DNA from 3 places in the Streptomyces niveiscabiei genome. Region 2 is predicted to be linked to each of the others. Evidence: riboswitches for the same ligand, from Rfam matches in the RefSeq annotation. Region 2 holds a riboswitch; each other region holds the start of a gene.

Region 1 (6,143 bases), on a different contig from region 2:
AGGGCGTGCCGGTCGCCGGGGGTGTAGCCGTCGGCGCGGACCTTGCGCTGCGGGTCCACGGCGAGGAACGTCAGCTCCACGTCCGCGAGTTCGCGCAGCAGGTCGCCGGTGCGCTCGTCGCCGGTGAGGTAGTAGAAGAAGCGCCGGTTGGCGGCCGTCGAGATCCGCACCTGCTTGGCGCTGTCCGCGTAGTGCTGGACGCCGTGCCGGGTGCCGAGCCCCGCCCACGCGCCGAGGTGGTAGACGTCGACCTCGCCGGTGTGCCGCGTCATGGCCTCCGCGAACCGGAACACCTCGGCGGAGCCGGTGCGCAGGAAGTGGTACCAGAGCCAGAGGTCGGTGCCCAACTCCGAGTTGTCCCAGGCGAATCCGCCGACGTCGTAGCGCCAGACGTGCCGGTCGGTGTCGTAGGTGTGCTGGACGTCGCCGTAGTCGAGGAACCCGTACCAGCGGCGCTCCTCGCGCTGGTCGCGGTAGTAGGCGAACAGGTCGTCGAGGTGGTCCTCGATGACCGTACGGGCCTTGGTCGACCGATCGACGGGCGCCCAGTCGCCGAACACCCCGGCGGCGTGCAGGCGTTGAGGGGTGGCGGCGAGCTGGGGCGGGGTCGCGACGGCCTGGGCGAAGGCGGCGAGTCGAGTGGCGTCCGGTGTCTTCTCCACGGCCCAGAAGGTGAGTTCACTGGTCCGCGCGATGCCGTACGGGGTGCCGAAGCCCGGTTCGTAGTCCTCGTAGGTGATCTCCAGGCCGCCGTCCGACTGCTCGTCGTAGGTGTTCTGGCCCAACCCGTCGTGGTAGAAGCGCAGATCGAGCGGCTGGGCTTCCGGGGAGTAGAGCCAGAGGGTGACCTCGGCGGCGCTCGAAGCGGCGCCGCGTACGTCGAGCTGGGTGGGGTGGCGCTGCCAGAAGTCCCGTACGCCGAAGGCGAGTCCGCCGCTCGCGCCGCCGATGTACCCGAAGCCACCGGCCCGTTGACCTGCTGCGGCCGGGATCCAGCCGTGGCCGGACTTGGTGCGCTTGCGGATCTGGTAGCCGTCGGCGGTGAGTTGGGAGAGCGTGTAGTCGCCCCACCGGGGGATGTAGGCGAGGCGGCCGGAGACGCGCGGGTCCCAGGTCGCGAGGTCGGGGAGCCTCTCCCCGGCGATCTGCGCGGCCCGTACGGCTGCCCCGGGGTCGCGGCGCAGGCCGGTGACGCCCTGGACGGCCTCGGTGAAGAGGCCGCCGCCGGAGTCGGCGAAGCGGATGTGCCGGTCGTACGCGCGGTCGCGCAGCGGGACCGTGAAGCGCACGCCGAGCCCGCGCAGGAAGTCGCCCTGGTCGCGGCCGGGTTCCTGGTCGCCGTCCCAGACGAAGGTGTGCACGAGCCGCAGCGACTCGGCGCCCGCCGAGAACGCGAACCGCAGCACGAACGGCAGCCAGCCGCGCCCGCCGTGCCGGTGCCGCCCCTCGACCCGGACGACGGCCCGCACCGGCCCGTCCTGCTCGACCTCCACCTTCTCCACCCGCCCGGCGAACGCCTCCACACCGGCCCCGTCCCGCACACTCCCCTGCCGCAGCGCGACCAGCCGCCCGTCCCGCGCGACCTCGACGCCGCCGCGCAGCAGGCTCCGGACGACGGTGTCGGCGCCCTTCTGCGCGAAGCGGGCCGTCAGGACGCCGGTCGAGACCTCGACGCCGCCCTTCGCGCGCCGGACCGTCACCCGGTGTTCCGGTGCGGCCGGGGTGCCCGCGTCGAGGAGGTAGCGGTCGGCTCGGGGGGCGTCGGGGGCGATCGCGTGGGCCGTCCACTTGACCGAGCCGTCGGGCCAGTAGGCGGTGGGCCAGGACTGGACAGGGACGTCGGTGCCGTCCGCGGTCGTCAGCCTCAGGGGCTGTCCGGGTCTGTGCGTTCCGCGCGCCCAGGGGACGCCCCAGGTGGTGCCGGCGTGGGCGTCGGGGGTGCCCTCCAGCCAGTGCAGCTCGGTGGCGGCGTCCGTGCCGGTGGCGGCTGCCGCCGGGCGGGACAGGGACCAGGCGAACGAGGTGGCGGCTGCCGCGACGGCGGCGCTCTTGATGACGGTACGTCGGTTGACGCCGGACACGGGACCTCCGGGAAAGCGCTTTCAGGGGATGGAGATCACTGTGTCCCCGCGCTTTCCCGGCTGTCGACGTATGTCACATGACCGCAACAGAACGATCATGATCGCGCAAGATCAGACGGAGACCCCGTGCGAGCGCAGGTACGCGAGCGGGTCGACGTCCGAGCCGTAGTCGGCCGTGGTCCGTATCTCGAAGTGCAGGTGCGGCCCGGTCACGTTGCCCGTGGAGCCGGAGTAGCCGATCACCTGCCCCGCGCTGACGCGCTGGCCGACCGAGACGGCCAGCGCCGAGAGGTGCGCGTACTGCGCGTAGTAGCCGTCCGCGAGCTTGATGACGACCTGGTTGCCGTACGCCCCGCCCCAGCCCGCCGAGACGACCGTGCCGGCGCCGACGGCCCGCAGGGTCGTACCGCTCGGGACGACGAAGTCGACGCCCGTGTGGTAGCCGCTGGACCACATGCTGCCGGAGACCCGGTAGCCCGTGCCGACGACCGCGCCCCGGACGGGGAGGGTGAAGCCGGAGGAGGACGAGGCGCTCTCGGTGGTGGCCTTCGAGGAGGACGAGCCGGAGGACTTCTTCGACGAAGATGACGAGGACGACGAGCTTGCGGAGTCCGAAGAGCCCGAGGAGCTCTGGGACTTCCGCGACGACCGCTGCGAGGACTGCGTGTCCGTGTTCGCCCGGCTCTCCGCCCGCGCCGCCTTCGCGCCGAGCGAGAGGCGCAGGCCGGGGTGGATCAGCGAGGGGTCGGAGCCGACGGCGTCCCGGTTGTCCTCGTAGATCCGCTGCCAGCCGCCGGTGACGTTCTGCTCCTCGGCGATCTTCGAGAGGTAGTCGCCGGAGCGGACGGTGTAGGTGGTCGTCTTGCGGGTGGTGGCCGATGTCGTGGCCGAGGCGGTGCGCGCGACCGGCACGGCCTGGACGGTCGTCCCCGAGACCGGCGCCGTGGCGGTGGAGGTACCCACCGAGGACACCGAGGACGCGGTCTCGGCGTGTGCCCCGGTGGCCCCGATGAGCGGAAGTGCGAGCGCCGCGCCACCCGTTCCGGCCGCGGCGAGCGACCGGGAGAAACGAGGCGGCTTCGGGCGGCGGTGCTTACCCCTGGCGGGCATGGAATTCCTCTCCTGCGCCTGCGAGGTGAGCTGTCGGGTGCGGACAGGAGATGTCCGGCCGTGCCGAGGCACGGCTTTACCCCAAGCCTGCTCCGGAAGACCGGACCAGGCGGAACTGCCTGTGGGTCCCCCGCTCCTGCCGTTTCGCTGGTGGGTGTGTTCGGCTCCGGACTGCGGCAGGATTCGGCGTCCGCCCGGATTGGTGATGAACGTAGGCGACGCGGACGCACGGGGACAAGCAGAAGTTGTATATGAATCTTTTTCCTGTCGATTCACGGCGCGTTTCGACCGTCCCCGCACACCGCGTGAAAACCCGGCCGAACCCCTGAATCCCCTTGAAAACCCGGCCTATTACGTGCACATGACGCGTGCCGCAGGGCCAGGAATATGACCCTGCTCACGCGACCGATTCACAGATTTCCCAATTCGGACAGAAACCTCAGATACGGCGCAGCCGGAATACCGCCGCGTCGAGGTCACCGCTCAGCCCGGTCCGCAGCCCGTGGTGCACCAGGACCGCACCCCGGTGGATCTCACCGGTTTCGAGGCATTCGTACGACGCCGTCGCGTCAAGTCCGCGCAGCCGCACCGCCGGTGCGCTCTCCCCGTAGTGCTGGGCCTGGAGCCAGGCCAGGACGACGGTGTCGTCCCCGCGCACGTACTGCACGGCGCTGAGACCGCCCTCGGGGGCGCGCAGCCGGTACAGGTCGCCCTGCTGGACGACGGGCCGGATCTTCTTGTAGAGCTCCACCCACTCGCGCGCCTCGGCGAGTTCCGCGTCGGTCCACTCCGAGAGGTCCCCGCCGACGCCGAGCACCCCGGCGAAGGAGCTGACGAACCGGAACCTCAGCGAGCTGACCCGGTTGTTGAGCTGGGTGTTGGGGCTGTCGGTGACCCAGGCGGCCATCACGCGCGCGGGGTGGATCTGGCTGAAGCCGTGCTGGATGGCGAGCCGGTCCAGCGGGTCGGTGTTGTCGGAGGTCCACACCTGGTCGGTGCGGCTGAGGATGCCGAGGTCGATCCGGCCGCCGCCGCCCGAGCAGGACTCGAAGGCGACGCCGGGGTGGGCCGCGCGCAGCCGGTCCAGGAGCCGGTACAGCGCGCGCACGTGGTCGACCCACAGGCGCTGCGGGTAGGGGTCGCCGGGCCAGCCGGCGTCGGTGAAGCAGCGGTTGAAGTCCCACTTCACGTAGTCGATGGGGGCGCTGGACAGCAGGGTGTCGAGCTGCTCCCAGAGGTACTCCTGGACGTCCTCGCGCGCGAGGTTGAGCATCAGCTGGTTGCGGGACTCCGTGCGCGTGCGGCCCTCCTGGAACTGCACCCAGTCGGGGTGCGCGCGGTAGAGGTCGCTGTCCGGGTTGACCATCTCGGGCTCGACCCAGATGCCGAACTGCATCCCGAGGCCGTGCACCTGGTCGGCGAGCGGCTTGAGTCCCTGGGGGAAGCGGTCGGGGTTGGGCGTCCAGTCGCCGAGGCCCGCGCGGTCGCTGACGCGCTTGCCGAACCAGCCGTCGTCGACGACGAACAGCTCGACCCCGATGTCGGCGGCCTTGCGCGCGAGGACGAGCTGCTGCTCCTCGGAGATGTCGAAGGTGGTCGCCTCCCAGGAGTTGAACAGCACCGGGCGGTCCTGGTCCGCGTCCGGGATCACGTGCTCGCGCTGGTAGGCGTGCCAGGCGCGGCTGGCGCCGCCGAAGCCTCCGTCGGACCACAGGGCCGCGAAGACGGGCGTCGTGAAGGAGTCGCCGTCGGCGAGGAGGAGCAGGCCGGAGTCGTCGTGCCCGGCGCCGCCGGTGATCTGTACGCGCGCGTCGGGGAGCTGCGCGACGGCGATCCGCCAGGAGCCGGACCAGCCGAGGGCGGTGGTGAAGACCTCGCCGGACTCCTCGGTGGCGTCGGTGTCGAGGGCGACCCAGGGCAGGTGCGGGTGGCCGGTGTGGCCGCGGCGGCTGCCGATGATCTTCTCGCCGTAGGTGAGCCGCGTCCGCGCGAGACGGGACTCGGCGGCCCAGCGGCCGTGGAGCTGGGAGAGGCGCCAGCCCTCGCGGTGCGGGAGGGTCCAGGTCGCGGAGTCGGCGCGCAGCAGCTCCAGGGGTTCGTCGCCGTCGTTGCCGAGGACGGCCCAGCGCTCGACGACGTCCCCGCGCATCCGGTAGTGCAGCGCGACGGTCAGTCCGCCGTCGCGGAACGCGAGCCGGAGTTCGGAGTCATCCGCCCCGTACACCTCGTACGCGTCGAAGGTCCACTCGGTGCCCCGGCGCGCGGGCGTGCGCACGGAGAGCGCGGGGCGGGTGAAGCGGGGGCCGCCCTCGACGGGGTACTCCTCGCGGCCGTCCAGCGCGGACTCGAAGGACGAGCCGTGCGACAGGGGGACGGCCGCCAGCGCCTCGGCGTCGGCGAGGGTGATCGCCGGTCCCCAGTGGAGGTGCAGCAGCTCGCCGCGTTCGGTGAGGTGCAGGGCGTAACTGCTCGTGGGGCCCGACAGGAGCCATGTACGCCCGTTCTCAGCGGTTTCCAGCATCAGACCCTCACACGATCGAAAATCAGTTAAAACACATACGAACACGTACGACCAGACGGCAACATCATCGGGGGTTCCCGGGGCCCCCTGCAACGCCTGTGGAAAACTCCTGGGGTGTCTTCCCCGTGTCGTATGGTCGACAGCGTGTCCCACCGGCCATTCTCCTGAGCCGCGCCGGGCCGGGACCCACTGGGAGGGAGACCCCGTGACGCAGCAGATCCCCTCGACCGAACCCGAGCTGGCAGGCGTGCGCAACTTCCGTGACGTCGGAGGCCTGCCGACGACCGACGGGCGCCGGGTGCGCCGGGGCGTGCTGTTCCGCAGCGGCCATCTGGCGCACGCGACCGAGGAGGACGCCGCGTTCCTGGCCTCCCTGGGGCTGCACACGATCTTCGACTTCCGCAACGCGGCGGACCAGAAGCTGGAGGGCC
Region 2 (6,143 bases):
CCGGCGACCGCGCGCATGTCGCGCCCGCGCCAGGGCACCGAGGACACCGTCGAGAAGATCGACGCCGCCGCCGTGCGCGCCTTCTACGAGCGGCACGTGCGCCCCGCGACGGCCACCGCGGTCGTCGTCGGCGACCTGAACGGCATCGACCTCGACGCGCTGCTCGGCGAGACGCTGGGCGCCTGGACGGGGTCCACCGCGCAGCCCTGGCCCATCCCGCCGGTCACCGCCGATGACACCGGGCGCGTCGTCATCGTCGACCGGCCCGGTGCCGTGCAGACGCAGCTGCTGCTCGGGCGCGTGGGCCCCGACCGGCACGACCGCGTGTGGGCCGCGCAGGTGCTCGGCACGTACTGCCTGGGCGGCACCCTGACGTCCCGTCTGGACGCCGTCCTGCGCGAGGAGAAGGGCTACACCTACGGCGTGCGCGCCTTCGGGCAGGTCCTGCGCTCCGCACCCGACGGCTCGGGCGCCTCGATGCTCGCCATCAGCGGCTCCGTCGACACGCCCAACACCGGGCCCGCCCTCGCGGACCTGTGGACCGTCCTGCGCACCCTCGCCGCCGAAGGGCTCACGGACGCCGAGCGCGACTTCGCCGTGCAGAACCTCGTCGGCGTGGCGCCCCTCAAGTACGAGACCGCCGCAGCGGTCGCCGGGACCCTCGCCGACCAGGTCGAGCAGCACCTCCCCGACGACTTCCAGGCGACCCTCTACCGGCGGCTGGCGGCCACCGGCACCGTCGAGGCCACCGCCGCGGTCGTCAACGCCTTCCCCGTCGACCGCCTCGTCACCGTCCTCGTCGGCGACGCGAAGGAGATCCGCGAGCCGGTCGAGGCCCTCGGGATCGGCCCCGTACGGGTCGTGACGGCGGAGTAGGAGAGCAGGAGCACAGGCACGCGCGCGTGGGGTGGATGGCGAGCCGCACGCGCGCGTGCGCGCCACCGCGAACGACACCCCCCGCGCGCGTTCGCTGTTCGCAGCGTTGCGCCCTGCCCGAAACACACCCCTCAGTGGTGACCGTTTTGGCCCGGAGGGTTCACCTCTGCCCTGTGGTGTGCGCTACAAAAACCGCTGTGCGTTTGGGAATCGACGGCACGCCCTCTAGCGTCGTCCGGGCTGTTCGTCGGGCAGTGCGCCGCACACCGCGGCACCGGACAGCGATCGCCGAGTCCCCGTACGGCGCGAGCCAGGGGAGCCGGGGACCCACAGTCCCTGGGGTGAATCGGGCGCCCGCGCCCGTAGGAGACCTTCCTGCTCCGAACCCGTCAGCTAACCCGGTAGGCGAGAGGGAAGGAAAGGACGAACTCGACCTCATGGCGTTCACCTGCGCCACCGGCAGGCGCCGCAAGGCGACCCGGATGCAGCGTACGACCGCCCGCGCGGCGGGCATAGCGGCGCTCACGACCTCGGCGCTGGCCGCCGGATCACCCCCCGAACCGACCGCGGCGAACGCGATGACCCTCGCGGACGACACGGTCACCATGCGCCTCGACGTCACCGAGCACGTCGACGACCGCGCGCACGCGCAGGAGCACGCCGTCCAGCAGGCGGCCGTCCGCGCGCGTACGGAGGCCCTGCGCGTCCAGGCCGCCGAGGAGGCGAAGGCCGCGCGCGCCGCGGAGGCCCGCGCAGCGCGGGAGGCCGAACGCGCCCGCCTGAACGCCTTCGTCGCGCCGATCACCGGCTCGTACGTGTCCACGGGCTACCGCAGCGGCGGCTCCCTGTGGTCCTCCGGCAGCCACACGGGCATCGACTTCCACGCCGCCACCGGCACCCCCGTGCACGCCGTCGGCCTCGGCACGGTCGTGGAGGCCGGCTGGGGCGGCGCCTACGGCAACCAGATCGTCGTCCGGATGAACGACGGCACGTACACCCAGTACGGCCACCTGTCGTCGATCTCCGTCGCGGTGGGCCAGACGGTCACCCCGGGGGAGCGGATCGGCTACTCGGGCGCGACGGGCAACGTGACCGGCCCGCATCTGCACTTCGAGGCGCGCACGACACCGGAGTACGGCTCCGACATCGACCCCGTCGCCTACCTGCGCGCGCACGGCGTCGACGTCTGACCCGCGCGAGATCGTCCAGCCCCGGCCCCCTCGGCCGGGGCTTTCGACGTTTCGGACGGCCCCTTGTCCAAAAAATATCCCTGGATTCCGGCCTGCCATCGGAAATTCCCGCTCATTGCAATAGAGTCACGGAACACACGTCAATCGTCGACGTTTCACGGGGATTAAGGCGGAGGTCCGTCATGCGTATTCCGGCGCACTCGGTGTGCACGGCCGTCCGGGACGACATCGTCGCGGGTGTCTACGAGCGCGGCAGCCGCCTCACCGAGGAACTCCTCGCGCGCCGGTACGGCGTCAGCCGCGTCCCCGTCCGTGAGGCGCTGCGCACGCTGGAGGCCGAGGGCTTCGTCGTGACCCGCCGCCACGCGGGCGCGTGCGTGGCCGAGCCGACCGAGCAGGAGGCCGCCGACCTGCTGGAGATGCGCCTGCTCCTGGAGCCGCTCGGCGCCGCCCGGGCCGCCCAGCGGCGCACCGACGCCCACCTGAAGGTGCTGCGCGGACTCGTCAGGCTGGGCCAGGAGCGCGCCAGGCGGGGCAGCAGCGACGATCTGCGCTCCTTGGGCGGCTGGTTCCACGAGACGCTCGCCCAGGCCTGCGGAAGCCAGGCTCTGACCTCGACGCTGACCCAGCTGCGCCACAAGATCGCCTGGATGTACGCGGTGGAGCCGTCGGCCAGCCCTGTCGACTCCTGGACCGAGCACGGCGCGATCGTCGACGCTGTCGCGCGCGGGGACGCCGAGCGCGCGCGGGCGCTGACCACCCTGCACACCGAGCGCTCCACCGCCGCCCACCGGCTGCGCTTCGCCGGCGCCGACCGTGTGAGGACTTCGCAACACGCCGTAAACATGACCGGCCTGCGGCATTAACACGGGCGCCGTATACAAAGAAGAGATATTCGGCGGAGGTGTATTTCCGCTGCCCATTTCACGAGCGCGTCGTGAATTTCTCGGCGCGCTCCTTCCGTATGCCTTCGAGTGTCTCGCGATCCTGCGCGGGGAAAAGCATTCCGGTATGCCCGGACAACGACGGAGCCGCGCCGCCCGGGAAAGGGCGGCGCGGCTCCGTACGCGCGCGTGGGTGGCGTCAGACGGTCTCGGGGAGCTCGTCGAGCCCCTCGGAGACCAGCTTCGCCAGCCGGTCGAGGGCCGCGTCCGCGCCCTCGGCGTCGGAGGCCAGGACGACCTCCTCGCCGCCCTGGGCGCCGAGGCCGAGGACGGCCAGCATGGAGGCCGCGTTGACGGGGTTGCCGTCCGCCTTGGCGATCGTGACCGGGACGCCGGTGGCCGTGGCGGCTCGGACGAAGAGGGAGGCGGGGCGGGCGTGAAGGCCCTCCGCCCAGCCGATGGTGACGCGGCGCTCAGCCATGTTGTTGCTGCCCTTCGGTGTTCAGGGTTGTCTAGACCAGTTTTCCACACGTGAAGCGTCCCGGGAGAAGGCACGGCGGCCTCTCCCCGGCGGCTGTCCGGACCGCGGCCTCGGTCCGGTTCGTGCCGTCTTCCGTCCCCCAGACTGCCTCGCGCCGTTGTCGGACGCGAGCCGTACGCTGGGCCCCATGCAGAGCGCGCAGGAGCGGCACGAGTACCCCGCCCACTGGGAAGCCGACGTGGTGCTGCGCGACGGCGGCACCGCGCGCGTGCGGCCCATCACCGCCGACGACGCCGAGCGCCTGGTCAGCTTCTACGAGCAGGTGTCGGACGAGTCGAAGTACTACCGCTTCTTCGCGCCCTACCCGCGCCTGTCCGCGAAGGACGTCCACCGCTTCACGCACCACGACTTCGTGGACCGGGTGGGACTCGCCGCCACTGTCGGAGGCGAGTTCATCGCCACCGTACGCTATGACCGCATCGGCCCCGACGGCCTGCCCGCCACCGTGCCCGCCGACGAGGCGGAGGTCGCCTTCCTCGTCCAGGACGCGCACCAGGGCCGCGGCGTCGCCTCCGCCCTCCTGGAGCACATCGGTGCCGTCGCGCGCGAGCGCGGGATCCGCCGCTTCGCCGCCGAGGTGCTCCCCGCCAACTCCAAGATGATCAAGGTCTTCACCGACGCCGGCTACACGCAGAAGCGCAGCTTCGAGGACGGCGTCGTCCGCCTGGAGTTCGGCCTCGAACCCACCGAACGCTCCCTCGCCGTCCAGCGCGCCCGCGAACAGCGCGCCGAGGCCCGCTCCGTCCGGCGGCTGCTGGCGCCCGGCTCCGTCGCCGTCGTCGGCGCCGGGCGCGCGCCCGGGGGCGTCGGCCGCGCGGTCCTCGCCAACCTCCGCGCAGCGGGCTTCACAGGCACCCTGCACGCCGTCAACAAGGCCCTCCCGGACGGCGTCGAGGAGCTGGACGGCGTCCCGGCCCACCGCTCCGTGCGCGACATCGAGGGCCCCGTCGACCTCGCGGTCGTCGCCGTCCCCGCCGGCGCCGTCCCCGAAGTCGTCGCCGAGTGCGGGGAACACGGCGTCCAGGGGCTGGTCGTCGTCTCCGCCGGGTACGCCGAGAGCGGCCCCGACGGGCGCGAGCGCCAGCGCGAACTCGTACGCCTCGCGCGCGCGTACGGGATGCGCATCGTCGGCCCCAACGCGTTCGGCGTCATCAACACCGCGCCGGACGTACGGCTCAACGCCTCCCTCGCGCCCGAGACGCCCCGCCCCGGCCGCATCGGGCTGTTCGCGCAGTCCGGCGCGATCGGCGTCGCCCTGCTGTCCCGGCTGCACCGCCGGGGAGGAGGGGTGACCGGCGTGACGGGCGTCTCCACGTTCGTCTCCTCCGGCAACCGCGCGGACGTCTCCGGCAACGACGTCCTCCAGTACTGGTACGACGACCCCGACACCGACGTCGTGCTCATGTACCTGGAGTCCATAGGCAACCCCCGCAAGTTCACGCGCCTCGCGCGGCGCACGGCCGCCGCCAAGCCCCTCGTCGTCGTCCAGGGCGCCGGATCGGCGCCCCAGGGGCACGCGGTCCGCGCGACACGGCTGCCCCACGCGACGGTCTCCGCGCTCCTGCGCCAGGCCGGTGTGATCCGCGTCGCCACCATCACCGAACTCGTCGACGCGGGCCTCCTGCTCGCCCGCCAGCCCCTCCCTGCAGGCCCGCGCGTGGCGATCCTCGGCAACTCCGAGTCCCTCGGACTGCTCACCTACGACGCCTGCCTCTCCGAGGGACTGCGCCCCCTCCCGCCCCTCGACCTCACGACCGGCGCCTCCGCCGAGGACTTCCGCCACGCCCTCACGCGCGCGCTGGCCGACGACACGTGCGACGCCGTCGTCGTCACCGCCATCCCCGCCATCGGCGAGAGCTCCCCCGACGACGCCGACCTCGCGGAGGCCCTGCGCACGGCCGCCGCCGAGGTGCCGGCCAAGCCGGTCCTCGTCGTCCACGTCGAACTCGGCGGACTGGCCGAGGCGTTGTCGGCGGCGATGAGCACGGCGCCCCAGGCGGGTACGGCGGCCGGAGCGCCCGCAGCGGGCGGCACCCGGACCGGCACGGCCACAGGGGGAGCGGGAGGTGCGGCCGGAGGTGCCGCGTCGCCGGGCAACGGCGGGAGCGCGCGGCCGGGAGAGACGTCCGGGGCGTCCCCCGCGCCGTCCTCCGCCCCCGGTCCCTCCCCGGCGTACGCGCGCGCAGGTGCCCCCGTACCCCCGCCCGCCGCCCCTCCCGCACAAGCCCCCGCGACGCGCCCGGGCAACGCCTTCGCCGCCGCCACGACCCCGCACCCCGCCCTCGCCGCATCCCCCGGCAAAGCCGCACAGGACCCCCTCGCGTCCCCGAGCGGTCCCCGCCTCATCCCGGCCTACCCGGCTGCCGAACGGGCCGTGCGGGCCCTCGCGGAGGCCGTGAAGTACGCGCAGTGGCGGCGCGAGGCGGCCGATCCCGGCAAGGTGCCCGAGTACGAGGACATCGACGAGAAGGGCGCCGCGCGGCTGATCGACGGCCTCCTCGCGCGCGGGCAGGGACTCACCCTCGGCACCGAGGAGACGTGCGAACTCCTCGGCCGGTACGGCATCGGCGTACGGCGGGCCATCCCCGCGCCCACGCCCGAGGACGCCGTCCGGGCCGCGCGCGCTCTGGGCTACCCCGTCGCCCTGAAGGC
Region 3 (6,143 bases), on a different contig from region 2:
TGGAGAACCGGTCCTTGTCCTTGACGGCCATGCCCGCGCCTCCCGTTCCCGTTCATACGTGCGTACGTCCCCGCACACGGTACGGGACCGGGTACGGGGACGTACTAACGACTTGGCTAAGCCTTAGCCCTTGAAGCGCGGGAATGCGCTGCGACCGGCGTACACGGCCGCGTCGTCGAGGATCTCCTCGATGCGCAGGAGCTGGTTGTACTTGGCGACGCGCTCGGAGCGGGCCGGGGCGCCGGTCTTGATCTGGCCGCAGTTGGTGGCGACGGCGAGGTCGGCGATCGTGACGTCCTCGGTCTCGCCGGAGCGGTGGGACATCATGCACTTGAAGCCGTTGCGCTGGGCCAGCTCGACGGCGTCCAGGGTCTCGGTGAGGGAGCCGATCTGGTTGACCTTGACGAGGAGCGCGTTGGCGGCGCCGTCCTCGATGCCGCGGGCGAGGCGCTCGGGGTTGGTGACGAAGAGGTCGTCGCCGACGATCTGGACCTTGTCGCCGAGGCGGTCGGTGAGGACCTTCCAGCCGGCCCAGTCGTCCTCGAAGAGCGGGTCCTCGATGGAGACGAGCGGGTAGGCCGCGACGAGCTCCTCGTAGTACTCCGTCATCTCGGCGGCGGAGCGGGACTTGCCCTCGAAGAGGTAGGAGCCGTCCTTGTAGAACTCGGAGGCGGCGACGTCGAGCGCGAGGGCGATCTGCTCGCCGGGGACGTACCCGGCCTGCTTGATCGCTTCGAGGATGAGGTCGAGGGCGTCGCGGTTGGAGCCGAGGTTCGGCGCGAAGCCGCCCTCGTCGCCGAGGCCGGTGGACAGGCCCTTGGTCTTCAGCACCTTCTTGAGGGTGTGGTAGACCTCGGTGCCCCAGCGCAGGGCCTCGGAGAAGGACTCGGCGCCGATCGGCGCGATCATGAACTCCTGGATGTCCACGTTGGAGTCGGCGTGCGAGCCGCCGTTCAGGATGTTCATCATCGGCACCGGCAGGAGGTGCGCGTTCGGGCCGCCGAGGTAGCGGAAGAGCGGCAGGTCGGACGCCTCGGAGGCGGCGTGCGCGACGGCGAGGGAGACGCCGAGGATGGCGTTGGCGCCCAGCGAGCCCTTGTTGTCGGTGGCGTCCAGGTCGAACATGGCCTGGTCGATCAGGCGCTGCTCGGTCGCGTCGTAGCCGACGAGCTCCGGGCCGATCTGCTCGATGACGGCGAGGACGGCCTTCTCGACGCCCTTGCCCTGGTAGCGGTTGGGGTCACCGTCGCGCAGCTCGATGGCCTCGAAGGCACCGGTGGAGGCGCCGGACGGGACGGCGGCACGACCGGTGCTGCCGTCGTCGAGGCCGACCTCGACCTCGACGGTGGGGTTGCCTCGCGAGTCGAGGATTTCCCGGGCTACGACGACGTCGATGGACGGCACGAGCATCTCCTTCAGTGTGACGCGGGTACGCAGACCTCGTGGGCGCTGCGAGGACGAGCCTAACCGGCTCCGGGGCTTCGGCCAGCCGACCGCCCGCCCCATGGGACAGAACCGACCGTACTCATTGTTCATACCCGGAACAAAGAGGGGGTGGCCGGGGGGCGAACAAAGAAGGGCGGCGGACACAAGCCCGCTCCGGTGCGTACGGGGGAACGCGCACCGGAGCGGGAGCCTGGGGGGCCTGCTGTCTACTTCAGGTGGAGCTGCTGACCCGGGTAGATGAGGTCGGCGTCCTGGATGATGTCCTTGTTGAGCTGGAACAGCTTCTGCCAGCCGCCGGCGACCTTGTGCTTGGCGGCGATGGAGCTGAGGGTGTCGCCCTTGACGACCTTGTACTCGCCGTCGCCCTTCTTGACCTTCTGGCCGGTGGGGGTGGTGACGGTCTTGGAGGACGTCGTCTTCTTCGGGGCGCTCTGCTTGGGGGCGGCCTGGCGCTCGGTGGAGCGGGAGGAGGCGTTCGACTCCGTACGGCTGCTGGAACCGCCGGCCGAGGAGCCCGAGCCGGAGGACGAGCCGCCGCCGTTGTAGGAGGCGCCCGACAGGCCGACGCCGCAGCTCGGCCAGGCGCCCTTGCCCTGGGAGGCGAGGACCTTCTCGGCTATCTCGATCTGCTGGGACTTGCTGGCCTGGTTGGCGGTGGAGGCGTACGCCGTGCCGCCGTACGCGGCCCAGGTCGACGCGGAGAACTGGAGGCCGCCGTAGTACCCGTTGCCGGTGTTGATGGCCCAGTTGCCGCCGGACTCGCACTGCGCGACGGCGTCCCACTCGGAGGCGGTGGCGGCCGAGGCGTTGCCCGCGGCCATCAGGGGGGCGGCGACGGCGACACCGGTGACACCGGCGAGCGCGACGACACGGGTGGCCTTGGACGGGCGGCGGTGCTTGCCCTTGCCGGAGAACAGCATGGATCGATCCCCTCACCGACGCCTGCGAGGTGAGCTGTCGGGTTGGGGCCGGTTGAGTTGCCCTGTCGCTCTTCGCGACTTCACCCCTAGCCGGGTCCGGCGTCAACCACCGTTCCCAGCGCTTACCTTGGGTCCCCCGCTCCTGCCTACGGCGCTTGACGCGACGACTGTTCCCGGACGGCCGCTGGCAGGATTCGGCGTTGCGGCAGCCGGGGCTCGGGTTGCCGAGCGGTCACGACCGTAGACACGCCCTCAGTGGATTTTCAAAGACGATCAGGGCTTCTGAGACTCATCCCACACTTTCCCCAAACCCGGACATTCACCGCGAACACGGACGCCGAACTGCCGTGGTTCCGCCCGCTTTTACGCCTTTGCCGTACGCCGGGTCAGTCACCGAGAGACAGGGGCTGACCGGGGACGATGGCGCTCGGGTCGGCCCCGATGAGGTCCTTGTTCGCGGCGTAGAGGGCGCGCCATCCGCCGTCAAGCTCAAGGGAGTCGGCGATGGAGCTGAGGGTGTCACCGACGCGGACGGTGTACGACTCCGGTTCGTCCGCGCTGAGGCCGCGGTGCTTGCCGGTGCCGGCGGTCGAGAGGGTCGACGCGGTCGAGGGCGGGGTGATGAGGATCGGCGAGGCCCCGACGGCCGCGCCGACGCTGGTGTCGACGAGGCTCCAAGACTCGGGCGGCTGCACCGCGTTGCCCGACTTGTCCCCGTACGACGGTTCTGTGCGCTTGCTGTCAGAACCCTGTGGAGCTTCGGGGGTGACGATCCGGCCCGAGCCGCTGTCCTTGCCCGCCTCGGCCGAATTCCCGGTCTCCGCCGAGGAGTCGGGGGTCTGCGGGGTCGGCGAGGTCTGCGGGGTCTGCGGGGTCGCCTCGGGGGACTTCCCGGGGGTCGACGGGGTGGGGGTCGGGGACGGCGAGGCGCCCGGGTCCGTGCTGCCGGAGGCGCCCGAACCGGCCGTCGAGCCCGAGCCGTTGGACGTACCCGACGCACCCGACGTTCCGGATGAGCCGGACGTATCGGTCGAACCCGTACCCGTACCCGTGCCGGGGCTCGGGCTGGGGCTCGGGGTCGCGTCGGTCGCCGCCGCGCCGTTCTCCTTCGTCAGGCCCGCCGTGAGCGCGCAGATCGGCCAGAAGCCGGGGCCCCGGTCGGCGAGGATGCGCTTGCCGACCTCGATCTGCTCGGCGCGGCCGGCGAGGTCGGGGCGCTCGGCGTAGGCGAGGCCGCCGTACTTCTTCCAGTCGTCGAGCTTGATGTGCAGCCCGCCGAACTGGCCCGAGCCCGTGTTCTCGTCCCAGGCGGCGTCCGTCTCGCAGTCGGCCACCTTGTCCCAGACGGTCGTCCCCTCGACCCCGGCCGGGTTGCCCGCCGCGCTCGCGCCGCTCGCGCCGAGCAGCGGGATGGCGATCGCGGTGCCGGTCACTCCGGCGGCGACGAGGAGCGCCGGAGCCTGGCGGGGTCGACGGTGGCGGCCGTTCCCGGAGAGCATGCGGGCACCTTTCTCACGACAGTGGGGGGCGGGGCGGCTGGTGGGCCGCTCCGGCTTGTGAACGTATCGGCATACGATCACCTGTCACAAGTTCATGCCGCGCAGATCACGTGAAGATCACGGAGTTGAGGGCGTGTCATGTTTGCGTCGGGGCGGCGGGCTCAGGGTGTCGCCGTGAAGCTCACCGGCAAAGTCCGCAGGCCACGCATGATGAGACCGCCCCGCCACCTCAACTCCTCCGGGCTCACCGCGAGTTGAAGGTCCGGCAGGCGTGTGAGAAGTGTCGCGAGCGCGGTCTGGCCCTCCAGGCGGGCCAGGGGTGCGCCGAGGCAGTAGTGGATGCCGTGCCCGTACCCCAGGTGCTGGTTGTCGCGGCGGGCGAGGTCGAGGGTGTCGGGGTGCTCGAAGCGGGCCGGGTCGCGGTCGGCGGCGGCGAGGACGACGAGGACCGGGTCGCCGGGGGCGATGCGCTGGTCCCCGAGGGTGAGTTGCTCGGTCGCGAAGCGCCAAGTCGCCAGCTCCACCGGGCCGTCGAAGCGCAGGAGTTCTTCAACTCCGGTTTCGAGGAGGGCGGTCTCGCCCGTGCTGATGGACTTCTGGAGTTCGGCTCTCTGGTCGGGGTGGGTGAGCAGCGCGAGCGTGCCGTTGCCGATGAGGTTGACCGTCGTCTCGAAGCCGGCGAACAGGAGGATGAACGCCATCGCGGCGGCCTCGTTCTCCGTGAGGTGCTCGCCGTGGTCGGAGGCGCGGATCAGGCCGGAGATGAGGTCGTCGCCGAGGTCGCCGCGTTTGCGGTGGATGAGGTCGAGGAGGTAGGCGCGCATCTTCTTGACGGACCGTGCGACTCCCCCGCGCGGGCCACCCCCATGTCTGATCATCATCCCGGCCCAGTCCCGGAAGTCGTCCTGGTCCTCACGGGGTACGCCGAGCAGGTCACAGATGGCGTAGATCGGGAGGGGGAAGGCGAAGTCGTGGATGAGGTCGGCCTCGCCCTTCGCCGCGAACCGGTCGATGAGCTGGTCCGTCAACTCCTGTACGCGGGGGGCGAATTCGGCGACCCTGCGCGGGGTGAACGCCTTGCTGACGAGCCGCCGCAGCCTCGTGTGGTCCGGCGGGTCGATGTTCAGCAGGTGCGTCATCAGCTCGGCCTTGCGCTCCCCCGGGATGCCGGTCTTGCCCTTCGCGTGGGCCGGTTCGTCGTGGTGGGCCGGGTTCTTGGAGAGGCGGGCGTCCGCGAGGGCCTGTTTGGCGTCGGCGTACCGGGTGACCAGCCAGGCGTCCACTCCGCTGGGGAGGGTGGTCCGGTGGACGGGGGCGTGCTCCCGCAGCCAGGCGTACGCCGGGTACGGGTTGGAGGCGAACTCCCAGGTGAAGAGGGTGGGGGTGCTGTCGGTCACCCGTCGACGGTATCCCGTTTACGCCGGAGCGCCTCGGCGCGGTCACGGGCGAAGGCGTCGCCCTGCGCGGCGGCCTCGTCGTACGCCTGTAGCGCCTCGGTACTACGACCCGACCTCTCCAGTATTACGCCGAGGTGCGCGAGGTCTTGGGGGTCGGTACTACCCCTGAAGTACGACTCGGCGTCCTGGAGGGTCTGCGGGGCGGCGCGGATGTCGTCGAGGATGCGGACGGCCCGGTCGTCGCCGTCGTGGGCCGCGCGCTCCAGGTAGGGCTGGGCGGTCTCGGTCTCGCCGCGCAGGAGGTGGTAGGCGGCGAGGTTGCGGGCGAGGGGGACGTCTTGCTCCTTGCGTGCGTAGTACTGCGCCGCGCGGGAGGCGTCACCGAGGCGGAGGTCGAGGGCGCCGAGTTGTGCGGCGGCGTTTCCGTCGCCGGTTTCGGTGGCCCGGCGCAGGGCCCGGTCGGCGAGGGCGAGGTGGGCTTCGGCGAGGAGGCGGTGGGCCGTGGGGGTGGGGTTCTTGTCGGCGGCGGTGCGGAGGTAGGGGACGGCTTGTTCGGCCCGGCGCCTGCGCAGGAGGTACGCGCCGACCCGCTCCGCGAGTTCGAGGGACCCGGCGTCGGCCGCCTTCCGGTACCAGTACATCGCGCCCGTCTCGTCCCCTTCGGTCTCCTTGAGCAGGCCGAGCATGTGCATCGCGTCGCGGTCGCCCTTCTCGGCCCTCGGGGTGAAGAGGGTGCGCGCGTTGATGTGCACGGTGTGCCGGTCCTCGGCGTCGTACGAGGTGACCTCCAGGGCGGCCCGCCAGACGCCGACCGGGAGCCACCTCTCCTCGCGCAGCGCCGCCGCGACCAGGGCGCCGTGGGGGCGCCACGTGCCCTCCCG

What was found. Region 2 has a riboswitch for cyclic di-AMP ahead of PV682_RS01685 (M23 family metallopeptidase). Riboswitches for the same ligand answer to the same signal wherever they lie in the genome.
Region 1: linked by a shared signal. The riboswitch ahead of PV682_RS11740 (M23 family metallopeptidase) and the one ahead of PV682_RS01685 (M23 family metallopeptidase) in region 2 are both predicted to bind cyclic di-AMP.
Region 3: linked by a shared signal. The riboswitch ahead of PV682_RS41650 (transglycosylase family protein) and the one ahead of PV682_RS01685 (M23 family metallopeptidase) in region 2 are both predicted to bind cyclic di-AMP.

Annotation. Positions count from the first base shown of each region.
Region 1 covers NZ_JARAYJ010000007.1:32,846-38,988, reverse strand. Annotated here, with positions in the region: gene PV682_RS11745 (exo-rhamnogalacturonan lyase family protein) at 1-2,081, opposite strand, end outside; gene PV682_RS11740 (M23 family metallopeptidase) at 2,193-3,191, opposite strand; cyclic di-AMP (ydaO/yuaA leader) riboswitch at 3,194-3,358, opposite strand; gene PV682_RS11735 (alpha-galactosidase) at 3,631-5,712, opposite strand; gene PV682_RS11730 (tyrosine-protein phosphatase) at 5,918-6,143, shown strand, end outside.
Region 2 covers NZ_JARAYJ010000001.1:381,292-387,434, reverse strand. Annotated here, with positions in the region: gene PV682_RS01690 (M16 family metallopeptidase) at 1-876, shown strand, start outside; cyclic di-AMP (ydaO/yuaA leader) riboswitch at 1,153-1,299, shown strand; gene PV682_RS01685 (M23 family metallopeptidase) at 1,314-2,066, shown strand; gene PV682_RS01680 (GntR family transcriptional regulator) at 2,249-2,932, shown strand; gene PV682_RS01675 (HPr family phosphocarrier protein) at 3,150-3,431, opposite strand; gene PV682_RS01670 (bifunctional acetate--CoA ligase family protein/GNAT family N-acetyltransferase) at 3,619-6,143, shown strand, end outside.
Region 3 covers NZ_JARAYJ010000061.1:25,388-31,530, reverse strand. Annotated here, with positions in the region: gene PV682_RS41660 (FtsB family cell division protein) at 1-31, opposite strand, end outside; gene eno (phosphopyruvate hydratase) at 124-1,410, opposite strand; gene PV682_RS41650 (transglycosylase family protein) at 1,653-2,366, opposite strand; cyclic di-AMP (ydaO/yuaA leader) riboswitch at 2,371-2,530, opposite strand; gene PV682_RS41645 (LysM peptidoglycan-binding domain-containing protein) at 2,753-3,865, opposite strand; gene PV682_RS41640 (cytochrome P450 family protein) at 4,027-5,262, opposite strand; gene PV682_RS41635 (hypothetical protein) at 5,259-6,143, opposite strand, start outside.